Regions from separate parts of the Streptomyces sp. P5F9 genome, predicted to be linked through region 1. Evidence: predicted binding sites of a transcription regulator. Region 1 holds the regulator's gene; the other holds the start of a gene.

What was found. Region 1 encodes HrcA, which represses chaperone genes, less so after heat shock. Its sites were predicted from a motif close to TTNGCACTCNGNNNNNCNGAGTGCNAA; they were not measured.
Region 2: groL (chaperonin GroEL) is a predicted target of HrcA. The motif match lies at 11,471-11,497, and genes of this name have one in related genera.

Annotation. Positions count from the first base shown of each region.
Region 1 covers NZ_JBXVPZ010000085.1:377-16,202, reverse strand. The annotation lists gene AC31A1_RS16610 (MFS transporter) at 1-668, shown strand, start outside; gene AC31A1_RS16605 (TetR/AcrR family transcriptional regulator) at 1,111-1,701, opposite strand; gene AC31A1_RS16600 (MFS transporter) at 1,806-3,140, opposite strand; gene AC31A1_RS16595 (adenosine deaminase) at 3,302-4,291, opposite strand; gene AC31A1_RS16590 (ribonuclease Z) at 4,312-5,217, opposite strand; gene AC31A1_RS16585 (histidine triad nucleotide-binding protein) at 5,224-5,577, opposite strand; gene AC31A1_RS16580 (S41 family peptidase) at 5,703-8,936, opposite strand; gene AC31A1_RS16575 (hypothetical protein) at 8,982-9,542, opposite strand; gene AC31A1_RS16570 (VOC family protein) at 9,631-10,023, opposite strand; gene AC31A1_RS16565 (16S rRNA (uracil(1498)-N(3))-methyltransferase) at 10,040-10,798, opposite strand; gene AC31A1_RS16560 (nitronate monooxygenase) at 10,795-11,871, opposite strand; gene dnaJ (molecular chaperone DnaJ) at 12,016-13,152, opposite strand; gene hrcA (heat-inducible transcriptional repressor HrcA) at 13,153-14,169, opposite strand; gene AC31A1_RS16545 (MBL fold metallo-hydrolase) at 14,343-15,062, shown strand; gene AC31A1_RS16540 (DUF3097 domain-containing protein) at 15,097-15,826, shown strand, end outside.
Region 2 covers NZ_JBXVPZ010000111.1:5,850-21,675, forward strand. The annotation lists gene AC31A1_RS19645 (carbohydrate-binding protein) at 1-278, shown strand, start outside; gene AC31A1_RS19650 (1-phosphofructokinase family hexose kinase) at 289-1,218, opposite strand; gene nagA (N-acetylglucosamine-6-phosphate deacetylase) at 1,336-2,466, opposite strand; gene AC31A1_RS19660 (ROK family protein) at 2,547-3,488, opposite strand; gene AC31A1_RS19665 (extracellular solute-binding protein) at 3,599-4,864, shown strand; gene AC31A1_RS19670 (DUF3263 domain-containing protein) at 4,917-5,168, shown strand; gene otsB (trehalose-phosphatase) at 5,212-6,075, shown strand; gene AC31A1_RS19680 (alpha,alpha-trehalose-phosphate synthase (UDP-forming)) at 6,157-7,572, opposite strand; gene AC31A1_RS19685 (glucosyl-3-phosphoglycerate synthase) at 7,678-8,622, opposite strand; SAM riboswitch class I at 8,813-8,959, shown strand; gene thrC (threonine synthase) at 8,975-10,291, shown strand; gene AC31A1_RS19695 (MoaD/ThiS family protein) at 10,406-10,681, shown strand; gene AC31A1_RS19700 (cold-shock protein) at 11,113-11,319, shown strand; gene groL (chaperonin GroEL) at 11,660-13,288, shown strand; gene AC31A1_RS19710 (ATP/GTP-binding protein) at 13,409-15,739, opposite strand.

The DNA of each region.
Region 1 (15,826 bases):
AGGCCCACCTCTCCGAGGTCACCGTCGGCGCGGTCTTCGCGATCGCGCTCGGCACCGGTCTGGTCGGCGTGATCGGCGCGGGCGCGCTCGGGGCCCGGCTGGGGCGCGCGGTGCCGATCGGCGCGGGCACAGCCCTCATCGCGGGCTGCATCGTGCTCAGCGCGTCCGCGCACGACCTGAGGACGTTCGCGACCGGCGAGATCGCCTGGAACACCCTCTACCCGATCGTCCTGTCCTACGTCCTCGGCCTCGCCGCCTCCCTTGATCCGCGCGGCCGTTGGGCCGTCCTCGTCGGCTCGACCTCGTCGCTCGGTACGGCGGCGGGACCCCTGGTGGGCAGCGTGCTGTCGGCGCGGGCCGGGTTCCCGGCGATGGGCGCGATCCTCGCCGTGGGGCTGATCGTGATCGCCGTGCCGATGACCGGGGTCGCTCTCCACACCGGCGGCCGGCTGCTGGTGCCGGGCACGGTCCGGCGGCGCGGGGGCGCCCCGGGCGCCGTGGTCGCCGCGTCCGGCGGTATCCCCACCGGACCGGTACCGGAGATCGGCGCGCCCGAGCAGCCGGTCGTCGAGATCCCGCTGGACACCCCGGCCGTCCCGGCCCAGGGGGCCTACGACACGGCAGGCCCCCGTCACGCGGGTGCCACAGCCACCGGCAGCGGCGGCTAGATGATCGATTCCAAGGGGTCAGTGGTCGTAGGCGGTCACCGCGAGGATTCGCCGCATGGCGCGGGCGCTCGGCGTCGGTGAGCCGCGGGGTGCTCCGCACGGCCGGCCGGCATGGTGCGAGATGCCGGGATGCCTTCAGCAGGTCGTCGGTCTTCGCATGAAGTGCGGTCGCGAGGGTGTCCAACTCCGCCTTCGTACACTGCCGTTGGGCACCCTCGTCCCCCGCGCGCAGCCGATCCGATCCCTCGGAATCGATCATCCAGTGGTGCCGCGTCGGGAAACCGGCGGACAGGCGTCGGCCGAGCGGGCCGCGGCATACCGTCCGCGGATCGGGCCGACCGGAGCCGGCGGCCGGTGCGTTGGCCAGGCCGCTCCACCGACGCCGCGTCAGTGTCCCTGTCCCTGGCGCACCGCGTGATCCACGCTCGCGTGCCGGGCGCGCTCAGGCCTCGGCGGATGCGCCCGTCGCCGCCGCGATCAGGGCGGAGGCCGCCGCGCGGGTGGCCGCGGCCGCTGTGGAGTCGTGGTCCATCAGGGCGGAGACGCCGGCGCCGTCGTAGAGGATGTGGAGCTGGTGGCCCAGGGTGTCGGGGTCGGCGGCGCCGGCCTCGGCGGCGAGGCGGGTGAAGAGTTCGCGCATCCAGCCGCGATAGGCATCCGCCGCTTCCTGGACCAGCCCGGGGCCGGCCTCGGCGCCGGCCCGGATGAAGGCGCAGCCGCGGAAGTCGGGCCGGTCGAACTGCCGCCCCTGGGTCTCGAAGATCGCCAGCATCTGCTCGCGGGGCGTGTCGTGCTCCGCGACAGCCCGGGCGATGCGGTCGGCGGTGCCCGCGCGCCGGGTGTCGAGGTAGGCCCGGACGAGCTGCTCCTTGCCGCCGAAGGTGTTGTACAGCGACGCCTTGGCCACGCCCGCGTGCTCGATGACCCGGTCGATCCCGACGCTCTGCACGCCCTCGGCGTAGAACAGCTCGTTCGCGGCGGCGAGCAGGCGCTCACGCGCCGACGGCTTCGCGGTGCTCTGGACACTCGCCATGACGGTCACTCCTTCAGACAGATCTGTCTACATTATGCGCCGGTCGCGCCCCTCCGACGGAATCCCCACCCTGTCCCGGCCGCGTCCCGGCCGGAGGCCACCCCTCAGGCGTTGCCGCCGACCCGCTCGCCCGGGAGGACCGCCGCCCCGTCCCGGCCGCCGCGCACCAGCCCGAGCAGCGCGAACGCCGCGAGGACGATCACGGCGACGCCGTACTCCTGCGCGGTGGCGGTCAGTCCGCCCGCGTGGACGACGAGGAACCCGGCGATCACGGCGGGCACCCCCATGCCCAGGTAGGAGACGACGAAGAGAAGCGACAGCACTCCGGAACTCTCGTGCGGCCGGGCCAGTGGCATCACCGTACGGATACCGCCCTGGAACCCGCTGCCGAAGCCGACGCCCGCGATGGCGGTGCCGACGAAGAAGCCGGTGGCGGAGGAGTCGCGGATCGAGACGAGGGTGAGGGCCACCCCGGCGATCAGCGCGAGGATGCCGGTGAGCATCACCGTGCGGGTCGCCGCCGTCCGCAGGACCAGCACCGAGACGGCGGCCACCCCGGCGAGCACGAACAGGCTCAGCCCGCCGAGGACTTCGGACCTGGAACCGGTCAACTGCCGTGCGAGGGACGGGCCGAGCGACCCGTACAGCCCGGCCAGCGCCCAGACGGCGAACAGCACCGGCGCGGCCACCAGCATCGGGCGGCGCACGGCGCGCGGCAGCTTGATCTCCGGCGCCAGGCTGGCCAGCGCCCCCGGCTTGCGGGTCACCGTCTCCGCCATCAGCGCGACGGCGACGGCCTGGAGGACGAAGAGCGCCAGCAGCCCGAGGTAGACCAGATGCGTGGGGGCGGGCAGGAACTGGACGACGAGGCCCGAGACCAGCGCGCCGGTCGCCGTGCCGATGCCCGGGACGACCGCGTTGGTGATCGTGCCGCGCGGCCGGTCGATGTCCATCATCCCCGCCCCGATCGCGCCGAGCGCGGCGCCGGTCGACAGTCCCTGGACGATCCGGGCGACCATCAGCCCCGATACGCCGTCGGCGGTGGCGAACACGATCATCGAGGCGGCCTGCGCCGCCAGCGCGGCGAGCAGCACCGGCCGCCTGCCGACGTGGTCGGAGAGCTTGCCCATGGTGAGCAGCCCGAGCAGCACGGCCACCGCGTAGACGCCGAAGACCACGGTGACGGTGATCGGGTCGAAGCCCCATTCGGCCTGGTAGACCGCGTAGAGCGGGGTGGGCGCGCTGGAGGCCGCCAGGAACGAGATGGTGATCGAGGCGAGTACGTACAGCGCCACTCTCGGCGGCAGCCGTCGGCCCCGCGCGGATACGGCGGCGGATACGGCGGCGTTGCCGGATCCGGAAGCAGATCCGGCGTCGACGCGCGCCGCATCCGAGGTGCGCGCCGGTGTGGACGCCGGGACGACCGAGAGATTCGTCATGACCATTCCCGTCCGAAGCATGAGTAGACCTGTCTGTCTAGACGCGCATCAGATTAGACAGACAGGTCTACTCAGGTCAAACGGGAGAGACGAGCGCCACTCGGGACGGGCCACGGACTCACGGGCTCACGGGCTCACGGGCTCACCTTGGAATCGACCATCTAGAAGACGTACGCCTCCACCTCGGCCAGATACCCCGCCCGCCGCTCCTCGTCGTCCTCCAGGAAGGACGCCACGAAGGAGTTCCGGGCGAGCTCCCGCAGCCGCTCCTCGGTCAAGCCAAGGGCCTCCCGCACCGCGTCGAAGTTGTCGCCCGCGTACCCGCCGAAGTAGGCCGGATCGTCGGAGTTGACCGTGCAGAGCAGGCCCGCGTCCAGCATCGCGGGGAGGGGGTGCTCGGCGAGGACGTCCACCGCGCGCAGCCGGACGTTCGACAGGGGGCAGAGGGTGAGCGGGATGCGGTCACGCACCAGGCGCGCCACCAACTCCTCGTCCTCCACGCAGCGCAGCCCGTGGTCGATCCGCTCGACGCCGAGGACGTCCAGCGCCTCGGTGATGTAGGCCGGCGGGCCCTCCTCACCGGCGTGCGCGACGCGTCGTAGGCCCAGCGCGGCGGCGGCCTCGTAGACCTCGCGGAACTTCACCGGCGGGTGGCCGACCTCGGCCGAGTCGAGGCCGATGCCGGTGATCCGGTCGAGGTACGGCTTCGCGGCCTCCAGTGTTTCCAGGGCCGAGCCGGCGGACTCGTCGCGCAGGAAGCAGAGGATCAGGCGGGTGGAGATGCCGTGGTTGGTCTCGCTGCTGCCCAGCGCCCGCCACAGGCCCTCCACCACCGTGCCCATGTGCACGCCCCGCGCGATGTGCGCCTGCGGGTCGAAGAAGATCTCCGCGTGCCGTACGCCCTGCGCGGCGGCGCGGGCGAGATAGGCGTTGGCGAGGTCCTCGAAGTCCCGCTCGGTGCGCAGGACGGCCATCAGCTCGTAGTAGAGGTTCAGGAAGGTCTGGAGGTCCTCGAAGAGGTACGCCTTCCGGAGTTCCTCGGTGTCCGCGTACGGCAGCTCCACGCCGTTGCGGGCCGCGAGCGCGAAGGCCAGCTCGGGTTCCAGGGTGCCTTCGATGTGCAGGTGCAGTTCGGCTTTGGGAATGGGCATCGAAGTATCGTACGGGTGTTTTACCGCCGTTTCGGAACCGGCACCCTGAGCAGATCGTGCGCCACGGTCAGTTCCCCCTCGAACCCCGCCGCCCGCGCCTGCCGCTCGAACTCCTCCGGTTCCGAGTAGCGCTGGCTGAAGTGCGTGAGGACCAGGTGCCGTACACCCGCGTCCCGCGCCACCCGGGCCGCCTGCCCTGCGGTCAAGTGACCGTGGTCTACGGCCAGTTGCTCGTCCTCGTCGAGGAACGTCGACTCGATCGCCAGCAGGTCGCAGCCCTCCGCGAGGGCGTGCACCCCGTCGCAGAGGCGGGTGTCCATGACGAACGCGAAACGCTGGCCGTGCCGTACCTCACTGACGTCGTCGAGGGTCACATCGCCGATCGTCCCCTGTCGCTGGATGCGGCCCACGTCCGGGCCCTTGATGCCGTGCGCGGCGAGGCGGTCGGGGAGCATGCGACGGCCGTCCGGCTCGGTGAGGCGGTAGCCGTAGGACTCGACGGGGTGGGAGAGCTTGTGGGTCTCCAGGGTGTACGCGGGAGTGGTGGCGAGTACGCCGTCCCCCGACACCGGGGACTCCGTGATGCCCACCGTTTCGCGGTACGCCGTGGCGTAGCGCAGGCGGTCGAAGAAGCGCTGGCCCGACTTCGGGTAGTGGGCGGTGACCGGGTGCGGGACGCGGTCCAGGTTGATGCGCTGGATGACGCCCGCGAGGCCGAGGGAGTGGTCGCCGTGGAAGTGGGTGACGCAGATCCGGTTGAGGTCGTGCGCGGCCACCCCGGCGCGCAGCATCTGGCGCTGGGTGCCCTCGCCGGGGTCGAAGAGGATGCCCTCGCCGTCCCAGCGGAGGAGGTAGCCGTTGTGGTTGCGGTGGCGGGTGGGGACCTGGCTTGCGGTGCCGAGGATCACCAATTCACGTACGGACACGGCGAGTTACCCGGGCGGCCACTGCATGCCACGGCCGCCCATGACGTGGGCGTGGGCGTGGAAGACGGTCTGGCCCACGCCGCTGCCGGTGTTGAAGATGACGCGGTAGCTGTCGACCTTCTCGTCGGTCGCCACCTCGCCGGCCTCGCGGAGTATGTCTGCGGCGACTGTCGGTTCGGCTGCGGCGAGGGAAGCGGCGTCGGGGTAGTGGACTCGGGGGATCACCAGGACGTGGGTCGGGGCCTGGGGGTTGATGTCCCGGAACGCGACGGTGGTGGGCGTCTCTCGGATGATCGTCGCCGGGATGTGGCCGGCGACGATCTTGCAGAACAGGCAGTCGTCCTGCGGGTCCCCTGACATGTGGGATTCCCTCCGGGGGTTGAGCGGCGCTTTACGGTGCGCATCGTATCGTCGTTGGGTGCGGGTGCGTGGGGGCTGAGCGCGACCACGCGGCGGAGCCGCAAATCGACACAGCCCCGCGCCCCTCAGGTGGGCAGCACTGGCGGGGTTTTTGCCGGAACGGTCTCCAGTGACTCCAGCGCCAAGCGGATTGCCTCGTCCAGCTGGGTGTCCCTGCCCGCCGCGTAGTCCTGTGGGCGCTGGACCACCTCCACATCCGGGTCTACACCGTGGTTCTCCACCCCCCACCCGTAACCCTCAAGCCAGAACGCGTACTTGGGCTGGGTGATCAGCGTGCCGTCGACCAGCCGGTACCTGCTGTCGATGCCGATCACGCCGCCCCACGTGCGCGTGCCGACCACCGGGCCGATGCCCAGTGCCTTGATCGCCGCGTTGACGATGTCGCCGTCGGAGCCGGAGAACTCGTTGGCTACGGCGACCACCGGGCCGCGGGGTGCGTCCTCGGGGTAGCTGTAGGGGCGCAGGCCTCGGGGGAGGTCCCAGCCGACGATACGGCGGGCCAGTTTCTCGACGACCAGCTGGGAGGTGTGGCCGCCGCGGTTCTCGCGGACGTCGACCACCAGGCCCTCGCGGGCCACCTCCACGCGCAGGTCGCGGTGGATCTGGGCCCAGCCGGGGGCCTGCATGTCGGGGACGTGGAGGTAGCCGAGGCGGCCGCCGGACTTCTCGTGGACGTAGGCGCGGCGGTCGGCGACCCATGCGTGGTAGTAGAGGGGTTCCTCGTCCGCCAGGGGGACGACGACCGCGTGGCGGGGGTCGCCGCCGCCGGCCGGGGAGATGGTCAGCTCGATCGGTTTGCCCGCCGTACCGACCAGGAGGGGGGCGGGGCCCGTCACCGGGTCCACGGGTTGGCCGGCGACAGCGAGAATGGCGTCTCCCGCGCGGACGGCTACGCCGGGGGCGGCCAGCGGGGCGCGGGCGTTCGGGTCGGAGGTCTCCGAGGGGAGAATGCGGTCGATGCGCCAACTGCCGTCCTCATGACGGGAGATGTCGGCGCCGAGCAGGCCCTGCCGTTCGCCGTGGCCGTGGCCGCCGCGCGGGGTGACGTAGGCGTGCGAGGTGCCGAGTTCGCCGTGCACCTCCCAGAGGAGGTCGACCAGGTCGTCGTGGGTGGCGACGCGGTCGAGGATCGGGCGGTAGCGGTCGAGGACGCCGGTCCAGTCGACGCCGCTCATGTCCGCGCGCCAGAAGTTGTCGCGCATGATGCGGCCGGTCTCGTCGAACATCTGGCGCCACTCGGCGGCCGGGTTGACGGTCTGGCGGATGCGGGACAGGTCGACGTTGATGTTGGTGTCGTTGTCGTCGTCCTCGGAGGAGGCTCGGCGGTCGCTCGGTACGACGCGGAGCTTGTGGTCGGTCCAGAGCAGGACGCGTTTGCCGTCGCCGCTCACCTCGAAGTGGTCGGCGTCCCCGGCGAGGTGCTCGATGCGCTGCTGGGCGAGGTCGTAGCGCTCCAACTCCGTTTTGGGGTCCGGGTCTTCGGGGGTCGCGCGGGTGGCGCCGAGGACTCCCTGGACCGGGTGGCGCAGCCAGAGCACTCCGTCCTTGGCCGCTCGCAGGTTTGTGTAGCGGCCTGCCTCTACGGGGAACGCGACGATGCGGTCGGCCAGGCCTTCGAGGTCGACGCGCGTGGTCGGGCGGCCCTCGCTGTCGGGGGTCTCGTCCTTGTCGGGGGCCTCGAAGGGGCGGCCGTGCCGCTGCGGTCCGAACGGGGACGGGGTCGTCGCGGCGAGGGTGATCAGGTGCGGGCGGTCGCCGACCACGAAGGCCAGGTCGAAGACGTGCTCGTCGTAGACCGGGTCGAAGGAGCGGGTGGAGAGGAATACCAGGTGCTTGCCGTCGAGGGTGAAGGCGGGGGCGTAGTCCTGGAAGCGGAGCGGGGTCGCCTCGGTGACCGACAGGTCGGTGGTGTTGGCGAGCTTCAACTGGCGTAGCGGGCGCGGGCCCGGGTGCGACCAGGCGAGCCAGGCCGAGTCCGGGGAGAAGGCCAGGCCGGATGCGTCGCCGTCCTCGCTGCGGTCGACCTCGCGGACCTCGCCGGTCTCCCGCTCCACGAGGAGGACGCGCCCGTCGTGCGAGCCTACGGCGACCCGGCTGCCGTCGGGGGCCACCGTGAGGGCGAGGACGCGGCCGAGCTGTCCGGCGGCGAGTCTGCGCGGGGTGGCGCCGGGGGCGAGGCCGGTGGCGGGGGCGAACTCCAGGGCGTCGTCGCCCTCGGCGTCGGTCACCCACACCACCCACTCCTCGCCGTCGGCGCGGAAGGTGCGGGGCAGTCGGGCGCGGACGCCGGGGGTGGCGGCGAGCGTGCGGGCCGGGCCGGAGCGGTGGGTGACCCAGTGGACGGCGCCGCGTACGGCGACCGCGCTGCCGCGCGCGGTGTGGTCGGGGGACGCGGATCCGAACCAGCGGGACGCGGACACCAAGAACGGCTGCTGGTCGGTGCGCTGGCCGCCGAGCCGGATGTCGAGGCGGCGCGGTTCGGCGCCGTCCAGGTCGTCGAGGAGCCAGAGTTCACCGGCGGAGGAGTAGATGATCCGGGTGCCGTCACCGGACGCGTGCCGCGCGTAGAAGCCGTCGAGCGGGGTGTGGCGGCGGAGGTCGGAGCCGTCCGCGAGGGAGGAGTACAGGGCGCCGGTGCCCTCGTGGTCGGAGAGGAACGCGATCCGCTCCCCCGCCCACACCGGGTACTCGATGTTGCCGTCCAACTCCTCGTGCAGGCGCGTGAATTCGCCGGCACCCTCCCCGTCGCGGACGGCGCGGTCGATCCACAACTTGCCCGCCGTGCCGCCCCGGTAGCGCTTCCACCAGGCCGCCTCGCGGCCCATGGGGGCGGACAGGAGGACGGTCCCCGGCTCACCGCGGGCTACGTCGCCCACCCAGCCGTACGGGAGGGTCGTCGCCGGTCCGCCGTCCAGCGGGACCGAACGGGCCCAGCTGCGGCGGAGGTTGGCCTGGCCGTGGGTGCTGGTCACGAGGACCTCGCCGTCGGCGGTCCAGCCGCGCACCTGGGTGCGTGAACTGCCCCAGTACGTCAGGCGCTTGGCGGGCCCGCCGTCGACCGGGGCGATGTGCACCTCGGGGGCGCCGTCGCGGGTGGAGGTCCAGGCGACGGTGGTGCCGTCGGGCGAGATGCGGGGGTGGGTCACCGGCACGTTCTCCGCGCTGACCCGCCAGGCCCGGCCGCCGCTGTCGAGGGACGCCAGCCACACGTCGTCCTCGGCGGTGAAGGCGACCAACTCGCCGTGCAGGTGCGGGAAGCGGAGATAGGCCTGGGCTGCGGACGCTGAGGGCTGAGTCACCTGATCAGGTTATGCATCGACCGTATCCGCCGACAGCCCTTTGGATCACTTGCCTTCGACAGGCCAGCAGGTCGGGTCGCCCTTGCACCAGATCGTCTTGGTGACCGTCACGGTCGGTCCCGGGCCGTAAGTCAGCGTCGGATTCGGGTTGTTCACGGACGACGGCGTCGCCGCGTTGCAGTCGCCGAGCCCCGTCACGTGGAAGACCTGCTTGCCCGCCACCTTGGCGACCAGGTCACCGCGCACACACGCGCCGTCGACGGCCCGGGTGACCTTGCCGGTGACGGTGATGTCCCGGTTGTCGGTCGTCTGCCCCTGGCAGTCGACGCTGACGACCGTGGTCTCGGTCGGCGCGGGCGTCTTCCCGGGCGTGTAGGCCTTGTCGTTGTTGCCGTAGTTGCCCGTGCAGGTCAGCCAGCGCACGCCCACATGGTCCCGCTTGAGCTCCGCGGTCGCCGTCTTGTCGGTGGTGTACGCGACGGTCGCCGAGCTGAGATCACCGGGCTGGCACGCGACGGCGCCGCCCACGGTCACCACCGCGAGCCCCGCCACCGCGGCCACCCGCCGCCCGCGCGGCCGAAGCAGGTTCCGTCTCAACGCCCTCATGGGCGGCAGCCTGTCACCGTCGCAGCGCACACGGAAGAGCGCATACGGACACCCGCGCGCCGGGGGCGCAATTCCCCGGCGGACGGCCTCAGCCGCGCAGCAGCAGCCACTCCTGAAGCTCCACCACATTGCCCTCGGGGTCCTTGAGATGGGCGACCCGCATCCGGTCCGTCATCGGCGCGGGCCCGTGCAGCAGCTCCCCGCCCCGGGCGGTGAGCTGCCCGCAGTACCCGTCCAGGTCGTCCACCCGCAGCACCACCAGCGACCGGTGCCCGGTCGCCAAGTCACCCAGTTCGCCGAGGACTTGGGCCATCATCGCCCGGTCCTGGAGCGCGATCCCGGCGGACCCGATCGCGGGGCTGAACTTCTCGTACGGTCCCTCGGCCGCCCCCGACTGGGGCTTCAGGCCGAGGACTTCGGCGTAGAAGCGGTAGCAGGCGGCGAAGTCGGTGACGAGCAGCCGTACTTGGGCGAGTTCCACGGCGATCCCCCCTGGTTCAGGACCAGCGTCCGGTGCGGCCCAGGAGCAGGGCGGTCGCCGCGGTCCCGGCCGTCGATGTACGCAGCACGCTACGCCCGAGCCGGTAGGCCTTCGCGCCCGCGTCCTCGAAGAGCGCCAACTCCTCGGGGGAGACGCCTCCTTCGGGGCCCACAACCAGGACGATCTCGCCCTCGGCGGGGAGTTCGGCGGTGGCCAGGGGCTCGCTGCCGTAGTCGCGGTCCTCGTGGAGGACGCCGGCGAAGTCGGCTTTGGCCAGAAGTGCCGCAACCTGTTTGCTCGTCGCCGCGTCCGCGACCTCCGGGAAACGCAGCCGGCGGGACTGCTTGCCGGCCTCGCGTGCGGTGGCGCGCCACTTGGCGAGGGCCTTGAGACCCCGGTCGCCCTTCCACTGCGTGATGCAACGGGAGGCCGCCCAGGGGACGATCGCGTCGACGCCGGTCTCGGTCATCGTCTCGACGGCCAGCTCGCCGCGGTCGCCCTTGGGGAGGGCCTGGACGACGGTGATGCGGGGCCGCGGCGCGGGCTCCTCGCTGACGGACTCCAGGTCCATGACGACGAGCCGGTCCTTGCCTTCGGCCGCCTTGACGACACCCTCCGTCCACCGGCCGCGTCCGTCGGTGAGGACGATGTCCTCACCGGCCCGCATCCGCCGCACGGAAACCGCGTGCCTCCCCTCGGGGCCGTCGAGGACGATCTCACCGCCGCTGAAATCCGGGATCTTCAGGGGGTCGAGGATGAACACCGGCGCGGTCATCGGAGGTCGCCCCCGGACGACAACGCTGTCCGGGCGGAGGCCAGTTCGGCGACCAGGACCTCGACCAGCCGGCCGGCGGGCAGTTCGCGGGCCATGCGGTGGCCCTGGCCGGCCCACAGCGCCATGCCCTGCGGGTCGCCGGACGCGGCGGCCTTCTTGCGGAGCGGGGAGGTCAGGTGGTGGATCTCCGGGTACGCGGCGGGGGCGTACGGGCCGTGCTCGCGCATGAAGCGGTTGACCAGGCCGCGGGCCGGGCGGCCGGAGAAGGCGCGGGTCAACTCGGTACGCGTGAACAGGGGGTTGGTGAGCGCCTGCTTGTGCAGGACGTGCGCGGCGGACTCGGGGGCGGCGAGGAAGGCCGTGCCGAGCTGGGCCGCGCTCGCGCCCGCCGCGAGGGCCGCGGCGATCTGGCTGCCGCGCATCAGACCGCCGGCGGCGACGATCGGGAGGTTCACGGTCTCGCGGATCTGGGCGACGAGGGAGAGCAGGCCGAGGCTCGCGCCGTCGTTCTCCGGGAGGTCGCGGTGGGTGCCCTGGTGGCCGCCGGCCTCGACGCCCTGCGCGATCACCGCGTCGGCACCGGCCCGCTGCACGGCGAGGGCCTCCTCGACGGTGGTCGCGGTGACGAGGGTGAAGGTGCCGGCCCGGCGCAGCGCGTCCAGCACCTCCGGTGTCGGGATCCCGAAGTGGAAGGAGGCCACCGGCACCGGGTTGTCGAGCAGGACGGACAGCTTGGCGTCGTAACCGTCCTCACGGCCGCTGTCCGGGTCGCCGAGTTCCGTCTCGTACCACTGGGCCTCGCCGGCCAGCTGGTGGGCGTAGACGTCGACCGCGGCCTTGTCCGCGTACTCCGGCTGCGGCATGAACAGGTTCACGCCGAAGGGGCGGCCCGTCAGACTCCGCAGCTGCTTGATCTCCTGGTACATGCCGTCGGCCGTCTTGTACCCGGCGGCGAGGAACCCCAGCCCTCCGGCCTCGGCCACGGCGGCCGCGAGGCGCGGGACGGAGACACCGCCCGCCATGGGGGCCTGCACGATCGGATGAGGGAAGAAATCGGTCAGTGCGGAGGACATGACGGCATGTTGTCACGTCCTCCGAACAAGTCCGAATCCGGCCTTGGCCCTGGCACATGCCACTACTTTCAGCCGGTCCGGCCATGGCGGACACGGCCGTCCGGAGCGAAGAGAGGGTCCGGGGGCGGCAGCCCCCGGACCCTCTCAGCGACCGTTGAAAGCGTCCTTGAGGCGGGAGAACAGCCCCTGCTGACCCGGCTGGAACGTCCCCATGGGCCGCTCCTCGCCGCGCAGCTGCGCCAGTTCGCGGAGCAGACGCTCCTGCTCCACGTCCAGCTTGGTCGGGGTGGTGACCTCGACGTGGACGATGAGGTCGCCCCGGCCGCCGCCGCGTAGATGTGTGATGCCGCGGGTGTGCAGCGGGATCGACTGGCCGGACTGGGTGCCCGGGCGGATGTCGACCTCCTCCATGCCGTCCAGCGTCTCCAACGGCACCTTCGTACCGAGGGCCGCCGCCGTCATCGGGAGGGTGACCGTGCAGTGCAGGTCGTCGCCGCGGCGCTGGAACATCGCGTGCGGCAGCTCGTGGATCTCGACGTACAGGTCACCGGCGGGGCCGCCGCCTGGGCCGACCTCGCCCTCGCCCGCGAGCTGGATCCGCGTGCCGTTGTCCACACCGGCCGGGATCTTCACCGTGAGGGTGCGCCGCGAGCGGACGCGGCCGTCACCGGCGCACTCCGGGCACGGCGTCGGCACGACCGTGCCGAAGCCCTGGCACTGGGGGCACGGGCGGGACGTCATGACCTGGCCCAGGAAGGACCGGGTCACCTGCGAGACCTCACCGCGACCGCGACACATGTCGCAGGTCTGGGCGGAGGTGCCCGGAGCCGCGCCTTCACCGTTGCAGGTGTTGCAGACGACGGCCGTGTCGACCTGGATGTCCTTCGTGGTGCCGAAGGCCGCCTCGTCGAGCTCGATCTCCAGCCGGATCATCGCGTCCTGGCCCCGGCGGGTGCGCGAGCGCGGTCCGCGCTGCGACGCCGTGCCGAAGAACGCGTCCATGATGTCCGAGAAGTTCCCGAAGCCGCCCGCGCCGAAGCCGCCGGCTCCGCCGCCGCCCGCCTGCGAGAGGGGGTCGCCGCCGAGGTCGTAGACCTGCTTCTTCTGCGGGTCCGAGAGCACCTCGTAAGCGGCGTTGATCTCCTTGAACCGCTCCTGGGTCTTCGGGTCCGGATTCACGTCCGGGTGCAGCTCGCGCGCGAGCCTACGGAAGGCCTTCTTGATCTCATCCTGCGACGCGTCGCGACGCACGCCGAGAACGGCGTAGTAGTCCGTGGCCACTTAGGACTCCGCCAGGATCTGTCCGACGTACCGTGCCACTGCGCGTACCGCTCCCATCGTTCCCGGGTAATCCATGCGGGTCGGTCCGACCACGCCCAGCTTGGCGACTGCCTCGCCGCCCGAACCGTAGCCGACCGACACCACCGAAGTGGAGTTGAGTCCCTCATAGGCGTTCTCGTGACCGATCCGTACGGTCATGCCCGAATCCCCCGCCTCACCAAGCAACTTGAGGAGGACGACCTGCTCCTCAAGGGCTTCCAGGATGGGGCGGATGGTGAGGGGAAAGTCATGTCCGAAGCGGGTGAGATTGGCGGTGCCGCCGATCATCAATCGCTCCTCGGTCTCCTCGACGAGGGTCTCCAGGAGGGTGGAGAGCACCGTCGCGACCGTGCCGCGGTCCTCGGCCTCGAAGGCCTCCGGCAGGTCCTGCACGAGCTGCGGCACGTCCGCGAAGCGGCGGGCCGCGATCCGGCTGTTGAGCCGCGCGCGTAGATCCGCGAGCGAGCTCTCCCCGAAGGGCGCCGGGCAGTCGACCATGCGCTGCTCGACCCGCCCGGTGTCGGTGATCAGCACGAGCATCACGCGCGCGGGGGCCAGCGACAGCAGCTCCACGTGGCGGACGGTCGAGCGGGTCAGCGAGGGGTACTGCACGACGGCGACCTGCCGGGTGAGCTGCGCGAGCAGCCGTACCGTACGGCCGACGACGTCGTCGAGGTCGACCGCGCCGTCGAGGAAGTTCTGGATGGCCTTGCGCTCGGGTCCGGTCATCGGCTTGACGCCGGCGAGCTTGTCGACGAAGAGCCGGTAGCCCTTGTCGGTCGGAATCCGTCCGGCGCTGGTGTGCGGCTGGGCGATGTAGCCCTCGTCCTCCAGGGCCGCCATGTCGTTGCGCACGGTCGCCGGGGAGACGCCGAGGCTGTGCCGCTCGGTGAGCGCCTTGGACCCGACCGGCTCCTCGGTGCCGACATAGTCCTGGACGATGGCGCGCAGCACCTGAAGCCTGCGTTCGCTGAGCATCGCGCACACCTCCAGTTCTGGTCGCCGTTTTGGTGCCGGGCTGCCCTTTCCTGGCACTCTGTGCGCGTGAGTGCCAGCGTTCCCCGGCCCAGTGTACGGCTGTGAGGTACACCCCGGGCAAGGCCGGTCCTGCGATGTCACGCCCTGAGTGCCGTCACCGTTAGCGTCGCCGTATGAGGGTGACTTGGGAAGAGGCGGGGTGGGAGCGGCTGGCCGCCGGGGTGGGGCGGTGCCGGCTGCCCGGCTGGGACTGCACGGTCGGGCTGGTGACCGGCGGGGACTCGGCGCTGCTGATCGACGCGGGGTCGAGCCTGGCGGAGGGCGCGCGGTTGCGTAGGCAGGCGCAGGCGCTCGCCGGGCGCCGGGTGCCGCTTCTCGCGCTCACCCACCCCCATTTCGACCATGTCCTGGGGGCGGCTGCCTTTGCCGGGGCGACGGTTTTCGTGGCCGCGGGCGCGGACGCGGTGTTCGAGAGCGGTGGTGAGGAGCTGCGGGCCGACGCGGTACGCAACGGGCTGGACCCGCGGGCGGCGGAGAACGCGGCGGACATCCTCGTACGCCCCCGCGAACATGTGTGGGGCCCCACACTGCTCGAACTGGACGGCGGCCCGGAGGTCCAGCTGGTGGCGATGCGGGGACACACCGCCCACGATCTGGTGGTCGTGGTGCCGGGCGACCCGCCGGTGGTGTTCTGCGGCGACCTGGTCGAGGAGTCCGGCGAACCCCAGGCGGGCCCCGACGCCGTACCGGGTCTCTGGCCGGCCGCCCTGGACCGCCTCCTCGAACTGGGCGGGGAGGACGCGCTGTACGTGCCCGGTCACGGAGCGGTGGTGGACGCGGGGTTCGTGCGGGCCCAACGGGACGCGTTGGCAACGCGTTTCGGCGTGTCGTGACGGTGGTCGGCCCGGTTCTCCTATCGTCATCCGAATGCGCCAGTACTCCGCCGACCTGACCCCGCCGTGGAAGAAGCCCAAGCCGGCCCCCGAGGTCCCCGCGGAGCCGGGCCTGGTGGTCGAGGAGCCGGGCACCGGTTTCTGCGGCGCGGTGATCCGCTCCGAGGCCGGCACGGTCACCCTGGAGGACCGCTTCGGCAAGCACCGGGTGTTCCCGATGGAACCGCGCGGCTTCCTCCTGGAGGGCAGGGTCGTCACCCTGGTCAGGCCTGTGTCGAGTCCGCTACGGCCCACTCGTACGGCTTCCGGTTCGGTGGCCGTCCCGGGTGCACGCGCGCGCGTGGCCCGCGCCGGGCGGATCTACGTGGAGGGCCGGCACGACGCCGAGCTCGTCGAGCGGGTGTGGGGCGACGACCTGCGCATCGAGGGCGTGGTGGTCGAGTACCTGGAGGGCGTCGACGACCTCCCGTCGATCGTCGCGGAATTCGATCCCGGCCCGGACGCCCGCCTCGGCATCCTCGTCGACCACCTGCTCCCCGGCACCAAGGAGTGGCGCATCGCCCAGTCGGTCACCAGCGAGCACGCGCTCGTCGTGGGCCACCCGTACATCGACATCTGGGAGGCCGTGAAACCGTCCTCCGTGGGCATCGCCGCCTGGCCCCGCGTCCCGCACGGGCAGGACTGGAAGACGGGCGTGTGCCGGTCCCTGGGTTGGCCGGAAAACACCGGTGCGGTGTGGCAGGCGATTCTGGCCAGGGTGGGGT
Region 2 (15,826 bases), on a different contig from region 1:
CGGACGGCACCTACACGGTGTTCGCGCACTACAGCTCGACCAGCGACGACCAGCAGATGACGCTGAGCATCAACGGCAAGAAGTTCGGAAGCCCGTTCAGCCTGAAGAACTACGCGAAGGCCGCCGACGGCGACTTCGAGAAGGGCTGGACGACGAGCTTCGCGTGGCCCACCCTCACCAAGGGCAGCAACACGCTCACCCTGTCCTGCGAGAACGGCGACAGCTGCAACGTCCTGCTGGACCAGCTGTGGGTGAAGCAGGGCCAGGTCAAGAAGTAACCGGGGCGCCTCACGCCGCGCTGACCTCCCCCGTCACCGCGACCCGCCCCAGCAGCTCCTCGTACGCCGCCCGGTCGAACTCGCCCGCCGCGGGCGCCAGTACGGTCGCCGCCGACAGTGCTGCGGCCCGTGCCAGCCGGTCCGGCCACGGCAGGCGTTCCACCAGGCCCGACAGCAGGCCCGCGACCGCCGAGTCGCCCGCGCCGGTCGGGTTGCCGTGGATGCGGGCCGGGGGTGTCGCGTGCCAGGTGCCTTCCGGGGTTGCCGCCAGCAGGCCCTTCGCGCCCAGGGAGGCGACCACTGTGCGTGCACCCCGGCGACGCGCGTCCTGGGTGGCGCGCAACGGGTCGTGGGAGCCGGTGAGTTCGGCCAGTTCGTCGGTGTTGGGCTTGACGATGTCGGGGCGGGCGGCGACTCCTCGGCGCAGGGGTTCGCCGCTGGTGTCCAGGAGGACGGGGACGCCCGCTGTACGTGCGGCGCGGATCAGGCCGGCGTATGCGCCCACCGGCAGCCCGGGCGGCAGGCTTCCGCACAGGGCCACCGCCGAGACCCCGCCCAACAGGGCCGCGTACGCCTCCTGGAAGGCCGTCCACTCCGTCGACGTGACCGTCGGGCCGGGCTCGTTGAGTTGAGTCGTGTCACCTGTCAGCTCGTCGACCACCGCTATCGTGCGGCGGGTCGCGCCGGAGACCGGGACGAGTGCGTCCAACACGCCTGGGGTGCCCGTGAGTTGGTCCTGGACGATGCGTCCGGTTGCGCCGCCCGTGAAGCCGGTGACCGTCACCTCGTGGCCCAGGGCGGCCAGGACCCGGGCCACGTTCAGACCTTTGCCGCCGGGGCGTTCCGTCACCTCGGACACGCGGTGCGAAGCGTGCGGTCGCAACTCCCGTACCCGGTAAGTGATATCGAGAGCGGTGTTCAGCGTCACCGTGAGGATCACCGGGCCGACCTCCCCCGAAGTATGTGTATCCGCCGTCCAGTTCGGGCCCGATCATGCCAAAGAGGCGGCGGTCCTCCCAGTCTCCCGGGCCGACCGCCGCCTCAACAGCGGTACATTTCATCCCAGTTGGGGATCGACCACCCAAGTGCCGCGTCGCATCACGCCCTTGAGGTCGAACGCGGAGTCCAGCAGCACCAGGTCCGCGTACTTGCCGGGCTCCAGCGAGCCGATCTCGTCGTAACTCCCCAGCAGCCGGGCCGGGTTGGCCGAGGTCGCGGCGACCACGTCCTCGACCGGCAGCCGGTCGACCGTCACCGCGCGCTTGAAGGCCCGGTCCAGGGTGAGGGTCGAGCCCGCGATCGAACCGCCCTCCACCAGCCGCGCCACACCCTCACTCACCTCGACCTCCAGCGGGCCGAGCATGTAACGCCCGTCACCGAAGCCCGCCGCGTCCATCGCGTCCGTGATGAACGCGACGCGCTCCGCACCGGCGTGGTGGAACGCCAGCTCCAGTGCCGCCGGGTGCAGATGCGTACCGTCGTTGATCAACTCGACGGTGATGCGCTCGTCTTCGAGCAGCGCCGCGATCGGACCGGGGTCGCGGTGACCGAGCGGCGGCATCGCGTTGAACAGGTGCGTGGCGACGGTCGCGCCCGCGTCGATCGCCTCCACCGTCTGCTCGTACGTCGCGTCCGTGTGGCCGATCGCCGCGATCACGCCGTGTTCGGCGAGGAGGCGTACGGAGTCGAGGCCGCCGGGGAGTTCGGTCGCGAGGGTGACCATCTTCGCCGTGCCGCGGGCCGCGTCCACCAGCTTGCGGACGTCCGCGGGGTCGGGGTCGCGGAGCAGCTCCTCGGAGTGGGCGCCCTTGCGGCACGGGGAGATGAACGGGCCCTCGAAGTGGATACCGGCGAGGTCGCCCTGCTCGGCCAGCTCCGAGAGGAGGCCGGCGCGTTGGGCGAGGAAGTCCATGTCGCCGGTGACGGTGGAGGCGACGACGGTTGTGGTGCCGTGGAGGCGGTGGGTGTGGATGCCGTTGAGGACGTCCTCGGGGGTGCCGGAGGTGAACGAGGCTCCGCCGCCTCCGTGGTTGTGGATGTCTACGAATCCCGGTACCAGCGTGAAGCCGGTGACGTCGAGTACCTGGGCGTTCTCGGGGGCGGCGCCGGTGATGCGGGTGCCGTCGATGATGAGGCGGCCGTTCTTGACCGTTCCGGTGGGCAGGACCACTGTGGCGCCGGACAGGATGAGGGGCCTTGTACCGGTTGCGGGCTGCGGGCTGTGTGTGGCTGGTCGCGCAGTTCCTCGCGCCCCTGGGGGGGTTGCCATCAGCGTGCTACCTCCGTGCGGTCGGTGTGGTTGAGGAGGTCCCAGGCCAGGAGGCCTGCACCTAGGCATCCGGCTGTGTCCCCTAGGGCAGCCGGGACGATCGTCGGCAGCTTCTGGAAAGTGATCCGGTGCTGGACCGCCTTCCGCAGTGGTGTGAACAACGTTTCCCCCGCTTCCGCCAGGCCGCCACCGATGATGATCGTGCGGGGGTCCAGGAGGGTGAGGGCGGTGACGAGGCCGTCGGCGAGGGCGTCGACGGCTTCCTGCCAGACCTTTTCGGCGCGGGGGTCTCCTGAGGCGACCGCCTTCGCGCAGTCCGCCGCGTCCGCCCCGGGGGCGCCGGAGACGGCCGCCCAGGCCTCGGTCACCGCCGCGGCGGACGCGTACCGCTCCAGGCAGCCGGTCTGGCCGCAGGGGCAGGGGGTGCCGCCCGGTCGTACGACGATGTGGCCGATCTCGCCCGCGAAGCCGTGCGCGCCCGCCTCCACCCGGCCGTCGATGCCGATCGCGCCCGCTATACCGGTGCCGAGCGGCACGAACAGGAAGCGGTCGGCGCCCTTGCCCGCGCCGATGCGGCCCTCGGCGAGGCCGCCGGTGCGGACGTCGTGGCCGAGGGCGACCGGGACACCCAGCTCTCCGGCCAGCAGGTCGCGCAGGGGTACGTCGCGCCAGCCGAGGTTGGCCGAGTAGGCGGCGATGCCGCGCTCGGCGTCGACGATGCCGGGGACGGCGACGCCGGCCGCAGCCGCGGGCTCGTCGTAGTGCTCCTCGCCGTACGCGCGCAGTTCGGCGGCGAAGCCGAGGATGTGCTCGACGACCGCGTCCGGGCCGCGTTCGCGGCCGGTCGCCCGGCGGGCCCGGTGCAGCAACTCGCCCTCCGCCCCTACTAGGGCGGCCTTCATCCCGGTGCCGCCCACGTCGAGGGCGATGACATGTCTCACGGGGGACAGTGTGGCCCGTACACCCGCGAGAGGTCTAGTCCACTCGCGTGGTGTAGACCTTATGGGTTCGCAGAGCGAACGTCACGACAGCAAAGGTTGGGGATTCAGCGGTGCAGCGGCGTAGGACAGGAATGATCGCGGTGGTGTCCGCACTGGGCATGACGGCGGTCCTCGGTGGCTGTGGCCTCGGCGGGGACTCGGGTGATGTCACCCTGAGACTCGTCGCCGCGGACTACGGCGACTCCGCGTCCAACAGTTCGCAGAAATACTGGGACAAGCTCGTCAAGGCGTACGAGGCGAAGCACGCGAACGTCAAGGTCGAGGTCAGCGTCTACTCCTGGAACGACGTCGACCGCAAGGTCAAGGAGATGGTCGCGGCCGGCAAGGCGCCCGACATGGCGCAGATCGGCGCGTACGCGGACTACGCCGACGCGGGCAAGCTGTACTCCACGGCCGACCTGCTCTCCATCCCCGTAGAGGCCGATTTCCTGGAGCCGCTGCTGGACGCGGGGCAGGTGAACCACATCCAGTACGGCATGCCGTTCGCCGCGTCCACGCGCGTCCTCTTCTACAACAAGACCCTCTTCACCGAGGCCGGGCTCACCCCGCCGAAGGACTGGAGCGAGCTGGCCGCCGACGCGGAGGCGTTGAAGGAGAAGGGCGTGAAGTACCCGTTCGCGCTGCCGCTCGGGTCCGAGGAGGCGCAGGCCGAGACGATGCAGTGGCTGCTCGGCGGGGGCGGTGGCTACACCGACGACATCGGCACGTACACCCTCGACTCCACGGCGAACATCTCCACCTTCACCTGGCTGCGCGACAACCTGGTCGCCAAGGGCCTGACCGGGCCCGTCGCGCCCGCCGAGCTCAACCGCGCGGACGCGTTCGCCGCCTTCGCCGACGGTGACGTCGGCATGCTGAACGGGCACCCGACCCTCATGCAGCAGGCCGCCAAGAAGGGCGTCAAGTTCGGCACGGTCGCGATGCCCGGCCGCACCGGCAAGGCCAAGACCACGATGGGCGTCGCCGACTGGATGGCCGCGTTCAGGCAGAACGGCCACCGCGAGCAGATCGGCGACTTCCTCGACTACGTCTACAGCGAGAAGAACGTCCTCGCCTTCTCCCGCGAGTACGACCTCCTGCCCGTGACCAACTCCGCGTCCGAGGCGATGCGGGAGTCCCGGCAGGACAAGGACCTGCGGCCCTTCCTGGAGGAACTCCCGCTGTCCACGCTCTACCCGGTCGGCAACACCTCCTGGGCCACGGTCAGCGCGGACATCAAGAAGCGGATAGGGCAGGCGGTGGCCGCGAACGGCAGCCCGGGGGCGGTGCTGGGGCAGTTGCAGGCGGCGGCGTCGCTGGCGGAGAGCGGAAAGTAGGAGCCGAGCAGCGTCCGGGGCCGTTGTCAGTGGCGGGGTCTACGGTGCAGGCATGGACAAGGACCGGCCCTCGCGGCTTCCCGCCCTCGACCGGAGGGAACAGGACATCCTCGCACTGGAGCGTCGCGGCTTCCCCGGCCCCGGCGCGAAGGAGCGCGCGATCCGCGAGGAGCTGGGCCTGGCCCCCGTGCGCTATTACCAGCTGCTCAACGCCCTGCTGGACGACGAGCGGGCCCTGGCCCACGACCCGGTGACGGTGAACAGGCTGAGACGGGTCCGTGAAACGAGGCGTACGGAGAGGTAGCGGCAGGTGTGGGTCCCGGCCCCGCCCGGATAGGGTCGTCGACATGGGCAGCCCTCAGGACTCCACCGATCCCCTGCACGCACTGCCGACCCCCGTCACCCGCGCCGGGCGTGAGGCGCTGGAGGCCATCCTCGCCGAACCGGCCTCCGCGGTGATCGGCCTCGACTTCGACGGCACACTCGCCCCGATCGTCCCGGACCCCGAGCAGGCCCGCGCCCACCCGGGCGCGGTGCCGGCGCTCGCCGCCCTCGCCCCGAAGGTCGCGTCCGTGGCCGTGATCACCGGCCGCCCGGCGGGCGTGGCGGTCCGCAACGGCGGCTTCGCGGGCGTCCCGGGCCTGGAGCACCTGGTCGTGCTGGGCCACTACGGCACGGAACGCTGGGACGCGGTGAGCAGCACGGTCAGCGCTCCCGCCCCGCACCCCGGGGTCGCGGCGGTCCGCGCCGAACTCCCGGGCTTCCTGGACGGGATCGGCGCGTGGCAGGGCACCTGGATCGAGGAGAAGGGCCGAGCCGTCGCGGTCCACACCCGCCGGGCGGCCGACCCCCAGGCGGCCTTCGAAGCCCTCCGCGCCCCCCTCACCGACCTCGCCACCCGCCACGGCCTGATCGTCGAACCGGGCCGCATGGTCCTGGAGTTGAGGCCGCCCGGCATGGACAAGGGCGTAGCCCTCACCGAGTACCTCCGCGAGACCGGCGCCGAGTCGGTCCTCTACGCCGGCGACGACCTGGGCGACCTCCCCGCGTTCGCGGCGGTGGAGAAACTCCGCTCGGACGGCATCCCGGGGCTGCTGGTGTGCAGCGGCAGCGACGAGGTCACGGAGCTGCGGGAACGGGCGGACCTGGTGGTGGACGGCGCGGCAGGAGTCGTAGGACTGCTGTCGTCGCTCGCGGCCCACCTGGGGTGACTCGCGGCTGGGGTTATTTCTAACCGGTGGTGGAGGCCGCAGTGGTTAGAAATGACCCCAGCTTCCAGCGACCCCCGCCGCTCAACCCACCTGGTCCCGCAGCGCGTTCAGCTGCTCCAGGAACCACTGGGCCGGGGGCAGGGCCGTAGCCGCCGCTGTCAGTCTCTTTGTCCGCTCGGCCCGTTCACCGGCCGACATGGTCAACGCCTCGTGCAGGGCGGCGGCCGTGCCGATCACGTCGTACGGGTTGACCGGGATCGCGTCCTCGCCCAACTCCTCGTAGGCGCCCGCCTCCCGGGACAGGACCAGCGCGCAGCCCTCGTCGGAGACGACCGGGACCTCCTTGGCGACGAGGTTCATGCCGTCGCGGATCGGGTTGACGAGCGCAACGTCGGCGAGGCGGTACGCGGCCAGCGAGCGGGCGAAGTCGTCCTTGACGTGGAGGACCACCGGGGTCCAACCGGGCGTCCCGTACCGGGAGTTGATCTCGTCGGCGACCCGCTGCACCTCGGCCGTGTAGTCGCGGTAGACGGCGAGGTCCTGCCGGGACGGGTAGGCGAAGGCCACGTGGACGACCTTCTCCAGCAACTCCGGGTGGTCGTCGAGGAGTTGGCGGTACGCCAGCAGTCCGCGCACGATGTTCTTCGACAGTTCGGTGCGGTCGACGCGGACGATGGTCCTGCGGTTCGCGCCGATTTCCTCGCGCAGCGCGACGATCCGTTCCTCCACGTCCGGCTCGTGCGAGCGGGCGCGCAGGAAGTCGGCGTCGGCGCCCAGGCCGTGGACGCCGATCCGGGTGTCACCCAGGCCGCCGGTGAACTCCGTACAGCAGGCCGTGAACGCGTCCGCCCAGCGGTGGGTGAGGAAGCCGAGGCGGTCCGCGCCGAGCATGCCTGTGAGCAGTTGCTCACGGATGTCGTCCGGCAGCATCCGGAAATAGTCCACCGGCGCCCACGGTGTGTGCGAGAAGTGGCCGATGCGCAGGTCCGGCCGCAGCTCGCGCAGCATCCCCGGCACCAGGCACAGGTGGTAGTCCTGCACGATCGCGACGGCACCCTCCGCCGCCTCCTCCGCCAGCGCCTGGGCGAACGCCCGGTTGTACGCCTCGTACGACGCCCACTGCCGCCGGAACTCCGCGTCGAAGACCGGCTCCAGCGGGGTCTGGTACAGCATGTGGTGGACGAACCACAGCACGGAGTTGGCGATGCCGTTGTACGCGTCGGCGTGCACGTCCGCCGGGATGTCCAGCATCCGCACGCCGTCCTCGCCGACCCCGCGCCGTACGGCCTCGCGGTCGCCGTCGGACAGCGCCGAGCACACCCACAGCGCGCCCGCGTCCGGGCCGATCGCCGACAGCCCGGACACCAGCCCGCCGCCACCGCGCTTGGCGCGCAGCGAACCGTCATCGCCCACCTCGTACGAGACCGGGCCGCGATTGGACGCGACGAGCACCTGAGCGGCACCGGACGCGGGCGAGGGTGACGACGTAGAAGCCATACGGCACAACCTAGCCCGGGCTGGAAACGCTCAAACGTACGGACGGTCGTCGGCGGACTGTATGAGTCCGTATACGACCGTCCGTGAGCGTCTGTAACTGTGCGGTTATGCGACCTTGCGTGACTGGTACTCGGTGATGTCGGCCATCGGCGGGCGTTCCTCCGTGTCCACGGAGTACGTGCGCGGCTCGAAGCCGTCCGGACCCCGTTCGAACTGGGTCAGGGACGGCCGGATCAGGTGACCGCGGGCCAGCCGCAGCTGAGCCGTGCGGTAGATCTGCGCGGCCATCCGGCCCAGGGCCTGCCCGTCCTGGTGCCGGTGTTTGCGCACCCCGACGTCGACCTGGGCGAGGGCGTCCAGCCCCACCAGGTGCAGCGCGTCCACCAGCATGCCCAGCTCGACGCCGTACCCGACCGGGAACGGCAGCTGCTCCAGCAGCGAGCGGCGGGCCGCGTACTCGCCGCCGAGCGGCTGCACGAAACCGGCCAGCTGCGGCCAGTGCATGTTCAGCAGCGGGCGGGCCATCAGCTCGGTGACGCGTCCGCCCTGGCCGGCAGCGCCGCCGAGCGGACGGTCGTACATCGCCTTGACGAGGTCGACCCCGGGGTCGGTGAGCAGCGGGCCCACGATCCCGGTGACGAAGTCCGAGGAGAACTCCTTCAGGTCCGCGTCGATGAAGGCGACGATGTCGCCGCTGGTGACCAGCAGCGAGCGCCACAGCACCTCGCCCTTGCCGGGCACGGCGGGGATGCGCGGCAGGATGTCGTCCCGGTGCACGACCCGGGCGCCCGCCGCGGCGGCCACCTCGGAGGTGCGGTCGGTCGACCCCGAGTCGACGACGACGATCTCGTCGACGAGCGGGACCTGCTGCATGAGGTCGTGACGGATGATCGCGACGATCTCGCCGACCGTCGCTTCCTCGTTGAGCGCGGGCAGCACGACGGATACCGACTGGCCCGTGCGGTGCTTCGCGGCCAGAATCTTGTGGAGCGGCCGGTCGGTCAGGGACCAGGAGCGGGTGCTCAGCCAGTGCTCGACTTCCTTCAGCACGTTGCGCGGCTCCTCTGCGTTCTCTCGGCGAGAGGTGATCACACAGAGTGTGTGATCCGTCTCGCGGTTCGGACGGCTCACTCAACTGTCCTGGCCTTCGGTTACAGTCTTGAACAACGCTGATGACCATCGCATGTCGGGGGCCGTCAACGCTCACGCAAGTGACACAACCGCATACACAACTGAACACCGCTCATCCAGAGGGGCAGAGGGATACGGCCCGTTGAAGCCCCGGCAACCCTCCAGCCGGTCCTGTCACGTTGATGTGGCGAGGCTCCCGGCTCGGGAAGGTGCCAAATCCGTCTCATGGCGAAATGCGTCGTGAGGAAGATGAGGAAAGGGCCTCGCCTCCATGGCTGCGCAGACTGTTGCAAGCACCACGAACTCCGTGAACACGGACACGAACTCCGCGAACGCCGTTGATCTCGGCCCCGCCGCCGCGCTGTCCTGCCGCGAGTGCGGCCACCGCGTCCCGCTCGGTCCGGTCTTCGCCTGCGAGGAGTGTTTCGGCCCGCTGGAGATCGCCTACGACTTCTCGGCCTACGACACCGAAGAGCTCCGCAAGCGCATCGAAGCGGGCCCCGCGAACATCTGGCGGTACGCGCCCCTGCTGCCCGTCCCCGCCGACGTGGCCGACAAGCCGAACATCAACCCCGGCTGGACCAAGCTCGTCCAGGCCGACAACCTCGCCCGCGAACTGGGCGTCGACGCGGGCAAGCTGTTCGTCAAGGACGACTCCGGCAACCCGACGCACTCCTTCAAGGACCGCGTCGTGGCGCAGGCCATCGAAGCGGCCCGCGCCTTCAACTTCACCACCCTCTCCTGCTCCTCCACCGGCAACCTCGCGGGCGCCGTCGGTGCCGCCGCCGCCCGGGCCGGCTTCCGTTCCTGCGTGTTCATCCCGCACGACCTGGAGCAGGGCAAGGTCGTCATGGCCGCGATCTACGGCGGCGAGCTCGTCGGCATCGAGGGCAACTACGACGACGTGAACCGTTTCTGCTCCGAGCTGATCGGTGACCCGGCGGGCGAGGGCTGGGGGTTCGTCAACGTCAACCTCCGGCCGTACTACGCGGAGGGCTCCAAGACCCTGGCCTACGAGATCTGCGAGCAACTGGGGTGGCAGCTGCCGGACCAGCTGGTCGTGCCCATCGCCTCCGGGTCGCAGCTCACGAAGATCGACAAGGGGCTCCAGGAGCTGATCAAGCTCGGGCTCGTCGAGGACAAGCCGTACAAGATCTTCGGGGCGCAGGCGGAGGGGTGCTCGCCGGTTTCCGTCGCCTACAAGGCGGGGCATGACGTCGTACGGCCGCAGAAGCCGAACACGATCGCCAAGTCGCTGGCTATCGGGAACCCGGCGGACGGGCCTTACGTGCTCGACATCGCTCGGCGTACGGGTGGGGCTGTCGAGGACGTCAACGACGAGCAGGTCGTCGACGCGATCAAGTTGCTGGCGCGGACCGAGGGAATCTTCGCGGAGACCGCGGGTGGGGTGACCGTTGGTGTGGCGAAGAAGCTGATCGAGAACGGGTTGCTGGATCCGACGCTGACCACGGTTGTGCTGAACACCGGGGATGGCCTGAAGACGTTGGATGCGGTTGCCGGTACTGGGCTCACCGCGACGATCCGGCCGAACCTTGAGTCGTTCAGGGAAGCTGGGCTTGCGTCGTAGCGTCGTTTTTTTGTCTGCGGGCCGGTGGGGGCTGGTCGCGCCCACGCGGCGGTAGCCGCAGATTCAACACAGCCCCGCGCCCCTTGGGGTATCACCTGACCGGAGGTCATCAGCATGAGCGTTAGTGTCCGCATCCCTACCATTCTCCGCACCTACACGGGCGGGCAGGCCGAGGTGACCGCCGAAGGGGCCACCCTCGCCGAGGTCATCGGCGACCTGGAGAAGAACCATGCCGGGATCTCTGCCCGCGTCCTGGACGATCAGGGGAAGCTGCGGCGGTTCGTCAACGTGTACGTGAACGACGACGACGTGCGGTTCGAGCAGGGGCTGGAGACGGCCACTCCGGACGGGGCCGGGGTGTCGATCATTCCGGCCGTCGCCGGCGGCTGATAATTACCCTCGGTAACGCCGATTACCAAGAGTTCATCGAATTGCCCCCTCCGTGAGAGAAGCGGAGGGGGCAATTCTGTAGGGTTGAGCGGGGTACAGTTGGGGAACCCGCTCCACTCCGCATGCCGGACGCATATGAGTACCCGCTCCGCGTGCGATGAGAAGTAGCCAAAGTGTGCAGGTCTTTTGCGCGTTATGTTCCCTTTATCGGGCCCGACTTGCCCTGAAGTCGGACGAATTCTGCGTATATTCCCGACCGGTCCTGCCCGGAATTCTCGTCGGATTGACCTGTTGCAGACGGCAGTTGGACGGATACATTCGGCCGCGGTCGACGCGTTCCGGCGCACGCCCCCAATCCTGTGGGGGGTGAGGTCTGACCCGGATCCGCGAAGTGCGGGTCCGTGCAAGGGCCAGTAATAGGGGAGTTAGGCATGGCTCAGGGCACCGTCAAATGGTTCAACGCGGAGAAGGGGTACGGCTTCATCGCGGTCGACGGTGGTGCGGATGTTTTCGTCCACTACAGCGCGATTCAGATGGACGGCTACCGCACCCTGGAAGAGGGTCAGCGGGTCGATTTCGAGATCTCGCAGGGTCAGAAGGGGCCGCAGGCGGACATGGTCCGGCTCGCGACCAGCTGAAGCACGCGCCGACGAACAGCAGCGACGTTCTTCGTTCCTCACCGAAGGGCTCGTACTCCTGGGGGGTCACCTCCTGGGGTACGGGCCCTTCGGCATGCCCGGAGCCGGGGTCGGAGCGGGGGCCGGAGTGGGTGCCAGAACCTGGGAGCCGCTTGCACTCGACCATGCCGAGTGCTAATCATTGGCGTTAGCACTCTGAAGGTGAGAGTGATAACGAAGGATCGGGTCGGTGAGGCCCGCAGGCCAAGTGGTGCAAGGAACCACGGGGCAGGCGAGCCGTCCGTCGCGGGCGCCAGCGCGGTCCGGAGCAATCCACCCCAGTCCGGGAGGACCACTTCACATGGCCAAGATCATCGCGTTCGACGAGGAGGCGCGGCGAGGCCTTGAGCGCGGTATGAACCAGCTCGCCGACGCCGTCAAGGTCACCCTCGGCCCCAAGGGCCGCAACGTCGTCCTTGAGAAGAAGTGGGGCGCCCCCACGATCACCAACGATGGTGTCTCCATCGCCAAGGAGATCGAGCTGGAGGACCCGTACGAGAAGATCGGCGCCGAGCTGGTCAAGGAAGTCGCCAAGAAGACGGACGACGTCGCCGGCGACGGTACGACCACCGCGACCGTGCTCGCCCAGGCCCTCGTCAAGGAAGGCCTGCGCAACGTAGCCGCCGGCGCCAACCCGATGGCCCTCAAGCGCGGTATCGAGAAGGCCGTCGAGGCCGTCTCCGGTGCCCTGCTGGAGCAGGCCAAGGACGTGGAGACCAAGGAGCAGATCGCTTCTACGGCCTCCATCTCCGCCGCCGACAGCCAGATCGGCGAGCTCATCGCCGAGGCGATGGACAAGGTCGGCAAGGAAGGCGTCATCACCGTCGAGGAGTCCCAGACCTTCGGTCTGGAGCTGGAGCTCACCGAGGGTATGCGCTTCGACAAGGGCTACATCTCGGCGTACTTCGCCACCGACATGGAGCGTATGGAGGCGTCGCTCGACGACCCGTACATCCTGATCGCCAACTCGAAGATCGCCAACGTCAAGGACCTGCTCCCGCTCCTGGAGAAGGTCATGCAGTCGGGCAAGCCGCTGCTGATCATCGCCGAGGACGTCGAGGGCGAGGCCCTGTCCACGCTGGTCGTCAACAAGATCCGCGGCACCTTCAAGTCCGTCGCCGTCAAGGCTCCGGGCTTCGGTGACCGTCGCAAGGCCATGCTCGGCGACATCGCCATCCTCACGGGCGGCGAGGTCATCTCCGAGGAGGTCGGCCTCAAGCTGGAGAACGCGACCGTGGATCTCCTCGGCCGCGCCCGCAAGGTCGTCATCACCAAGGACGAGACGACGATCGTCGACGGCTCGGGCTCGGCGGACCAGGTTGCCGGTCGCGTCAACCAGATCCGCGCCGAGATCGAGAACAGCGACTCGGACTACGACCGCGAGAAGCTCCAGGAGCGCCTCGCCAAGCTCGCCGGCGGCGTCGCCGTCATCAAGGCGGGCGCGGCCACCGAGGTCGAGCTCAAGGAGCGCAAGCACCGCATCGAGGACGCCGTTCGCAACGCGAAGGCGGCCGTCGAGGAGGGCATCGTCGCCGGTGGCGGCGTCGCGCTCATCCAGGCGGGCCACGTCTTCGAGAAGCTTGAGCTCGAAGGTGACGAGGCCACGGGTGCCGCGATCGTGAAGCTGGCCCTTGAGGCCCCGCTGAAGCAGATCGCGGTCAACGGTGGCCTCGAAGGCGGAGTCGTCGTCGAGAAGGTCCGCAACCTGCCCATCGGTCACGGCCTCAACGCCGCGTCCGGTGAGTACGTGGACATGATCGCCGAGGGCATCATCGACCCGGCGAAGGTCACGCGCTCTGCCCTGCAGAACGCCGCGTCCATCGCCGCGCTCTTCCTCACCACCGAGGCCGTCATCGCCGACAAGCCCGAAAAGGCCGGTGCCGGCGCGGGTGCCGGCGGCGGCATGCCGGGCGGTGACATGGACTTCTGATCGACCTCTGGTTGATCAACGGTCTTACCGAGGGCGGTACTTCCTGTTCCGACAGGGGGTACCGCCCTCGGGCGTGTCCGGACCTTGTGCCGGAAGCCGAGCCCCGATCCGCACCTGCTTCTAGAGGACGGGCACACCGAGCGGGAAAACCAGGGTCAACGGCAGGCCCTTGCGTTTGTAGCGGTCGCGTTCCTTCCTCAGCTCTTCCTTGAACCGTCTGCCGTGCACGGCCTCGGCCTTGGAGATCAGGTAGTCGGCGCACCGGGAACGGTCGGTCACTTCGAACGCGCAGGCCATGGCGGCCTGATGGGCGGTGGACCGGGTGCGCACCACGTTGCGCAGGAGGCGTTGCACAACAGACCAGGACAGCGGTTTCAGAGGGTTGTCGAGGGTCTCCAGATCAATCACCAGCCGAGTGACGTCCTGCGCCGACCGCTCCTTGCTCAAGGTGTCCACCATGGCGGCGAGCTGTTCGGACAGGGACGTGGAGTGCAGAGCCAGCAGCAGGCGTGCCACGGCGGACGTCGATGCCGTATGCGCACGCTCGCACAGGACGGCCTGGTCGACGTAGGAGGACCGGGCCTCGACCAGCGCGCTCAGGAACTCTCCGAGGTGCCGGACGTTCTGATCGTTGAGGGTGTGCTGGAAAACCACCTCGGCATGGGCGCGCAGCTCTCGCCGCTCCAGCCAGGTCAGCAGCGCGGCGGTGTCCTGGGGCGGGCTGTTCCTGGCGGCGACGCGCACGATGGTCTGCGAACCGGGGAACAGCCCGTCGAGTACGTCGATCAGCGCTCGGACCTCCGAGGTGGCTCTGGACCGTACCGTCAGGATCAGCAGCTCCGCCGCGTACTGGTGGCGTCCGGCTTCGTAGAAGCTGGTGATCAGTGCGGCGATCTCGTGTCCGGGGCGGGTCTGCGCCGCACGGAGGAGGAGTGACCAGGTGTCGTGGTGACGGCGTTCCTGCAGCAGCACGTAGACAAGTGCGAGCAGGTACCGCACACCGCGCCGCTGCATGTTGTCGTAGACCTTCTCGGCGTCTCTGCCTAACCCGATCTGTTTCAGGGAGTCGACTAAGCGCACCACGTCCCATGGGGATCGCTGGGCCACGGCCGCCTGCTGCAGGGCTTCGGCGAGTCTGGGCAGGCCGTTCTCGCGCAGTGCGAGGCTCAATGCGGCCAGGTCGGACACGGCGCGCTGGGCGGCGGCCGTGCTCATGGCCGCCGCAAACACGTCGTCGAGTTCACCGCCGACCATGGATCCCGCCAAGAACACCAGCTCGTCCACCGGCCGTACCACGGCAACCGCGCCCAGCAGGCTCGTGGCGTGCTCGGACAGCCCGCCGCGATGCAGCGCGAGCGCGAAGGCGGGCACGTCCTCGGCCCGGTGGAATTCCACCGAAGCCTGCAGCAGTGTCAGGACGTAGTCCTCGAAACCCTCACGGAACAGGGCCCTGGCCAGCGCGCTGGTGTCCTCGACCGAGCGCACCATCACCATGGCCGGCAACGCGGCCTGCGCATGCGCGTCGAATCCCGCCTGCCGCAGTGCGGCCAGCAGACCGGCCACCTCCTCGATCGTGCGCGACTGGCTCGCCGACCGCACCAGATCCCCGGCCGTGGCCTGCCGGGTCCGCAGTTCCAGGTCGCCTACGACCCGCACCAGCTCGGGCACCGAAGCTGAGCGGTCCGCCTCCTCCAACAGGACCATGAGCGAGGGCGGTTCGTGCTGATCTCCTCCGTCCTGGTCCAACTCGTGGACGGCCTCCAGCTGCGCCTCCAGCGTTTGGCAGTACTCCTCAGCTCTGATCAACTCGGCCCGGGCGGAGGCCAGTTCCTCCTGCAGACAGACCACCTCGTCCCGTAGGTCGCTGCACACGCCCCCGAGTCGCTCGTACTCGCCGCGCCATATCTCAAGTTCGGTTCGGAGGGCGTGCCGCTGCTCCTCCATGCGCATTTCGAGCTTTCGGCAGCCGATCCGCACGTGCGCCAGCTGTGTCTCCCGGTCCTGCAGGGTCTCCTCCAGTGCACGCTGCCGGGTCTTGATGCGCCGGGCCTCGCCGTCGGCCTCCTCAAGCCTGTCCTGCAGGACCTGTACCTCGCTTCGGCGCCGGTTGGTCTGCTGGGCCGCCCGATGGAGTTCCCGCAGTGCCTGCTCGGCCTCGGCGGTCAGCGGGCCCTGAGCCTCTTCCCGGACGTCCGCGATGACGCCGGCGACGAAGTCCCACGGCGGTATCCGCTCGCCGCTCAGATAGCGGGTCACCGAGCTGGCGTCGAGGTGCCGACGGGCGGCGTAGCGCCGCACGCTGATCCCCAGCAGGAGGAAGACACGACGCAGATCCTCCGCGAAGGCTCTCTTCTCCTGGGCCAGCCCGTCCTTGAGCCGGGCCAGTCGCACACACGGCTCCGAGTTGTCGCCCGTCGGTTCTCCGTCGCCGGGCTCCTGTGCGTTGAACATCTCGTCAGTATCGGGCCGCCTCAACTACCCGCGGGCGAAATACCGTTGCCGCTTCGGATGGCAACACCGGCCGATGCTGCCACCTTG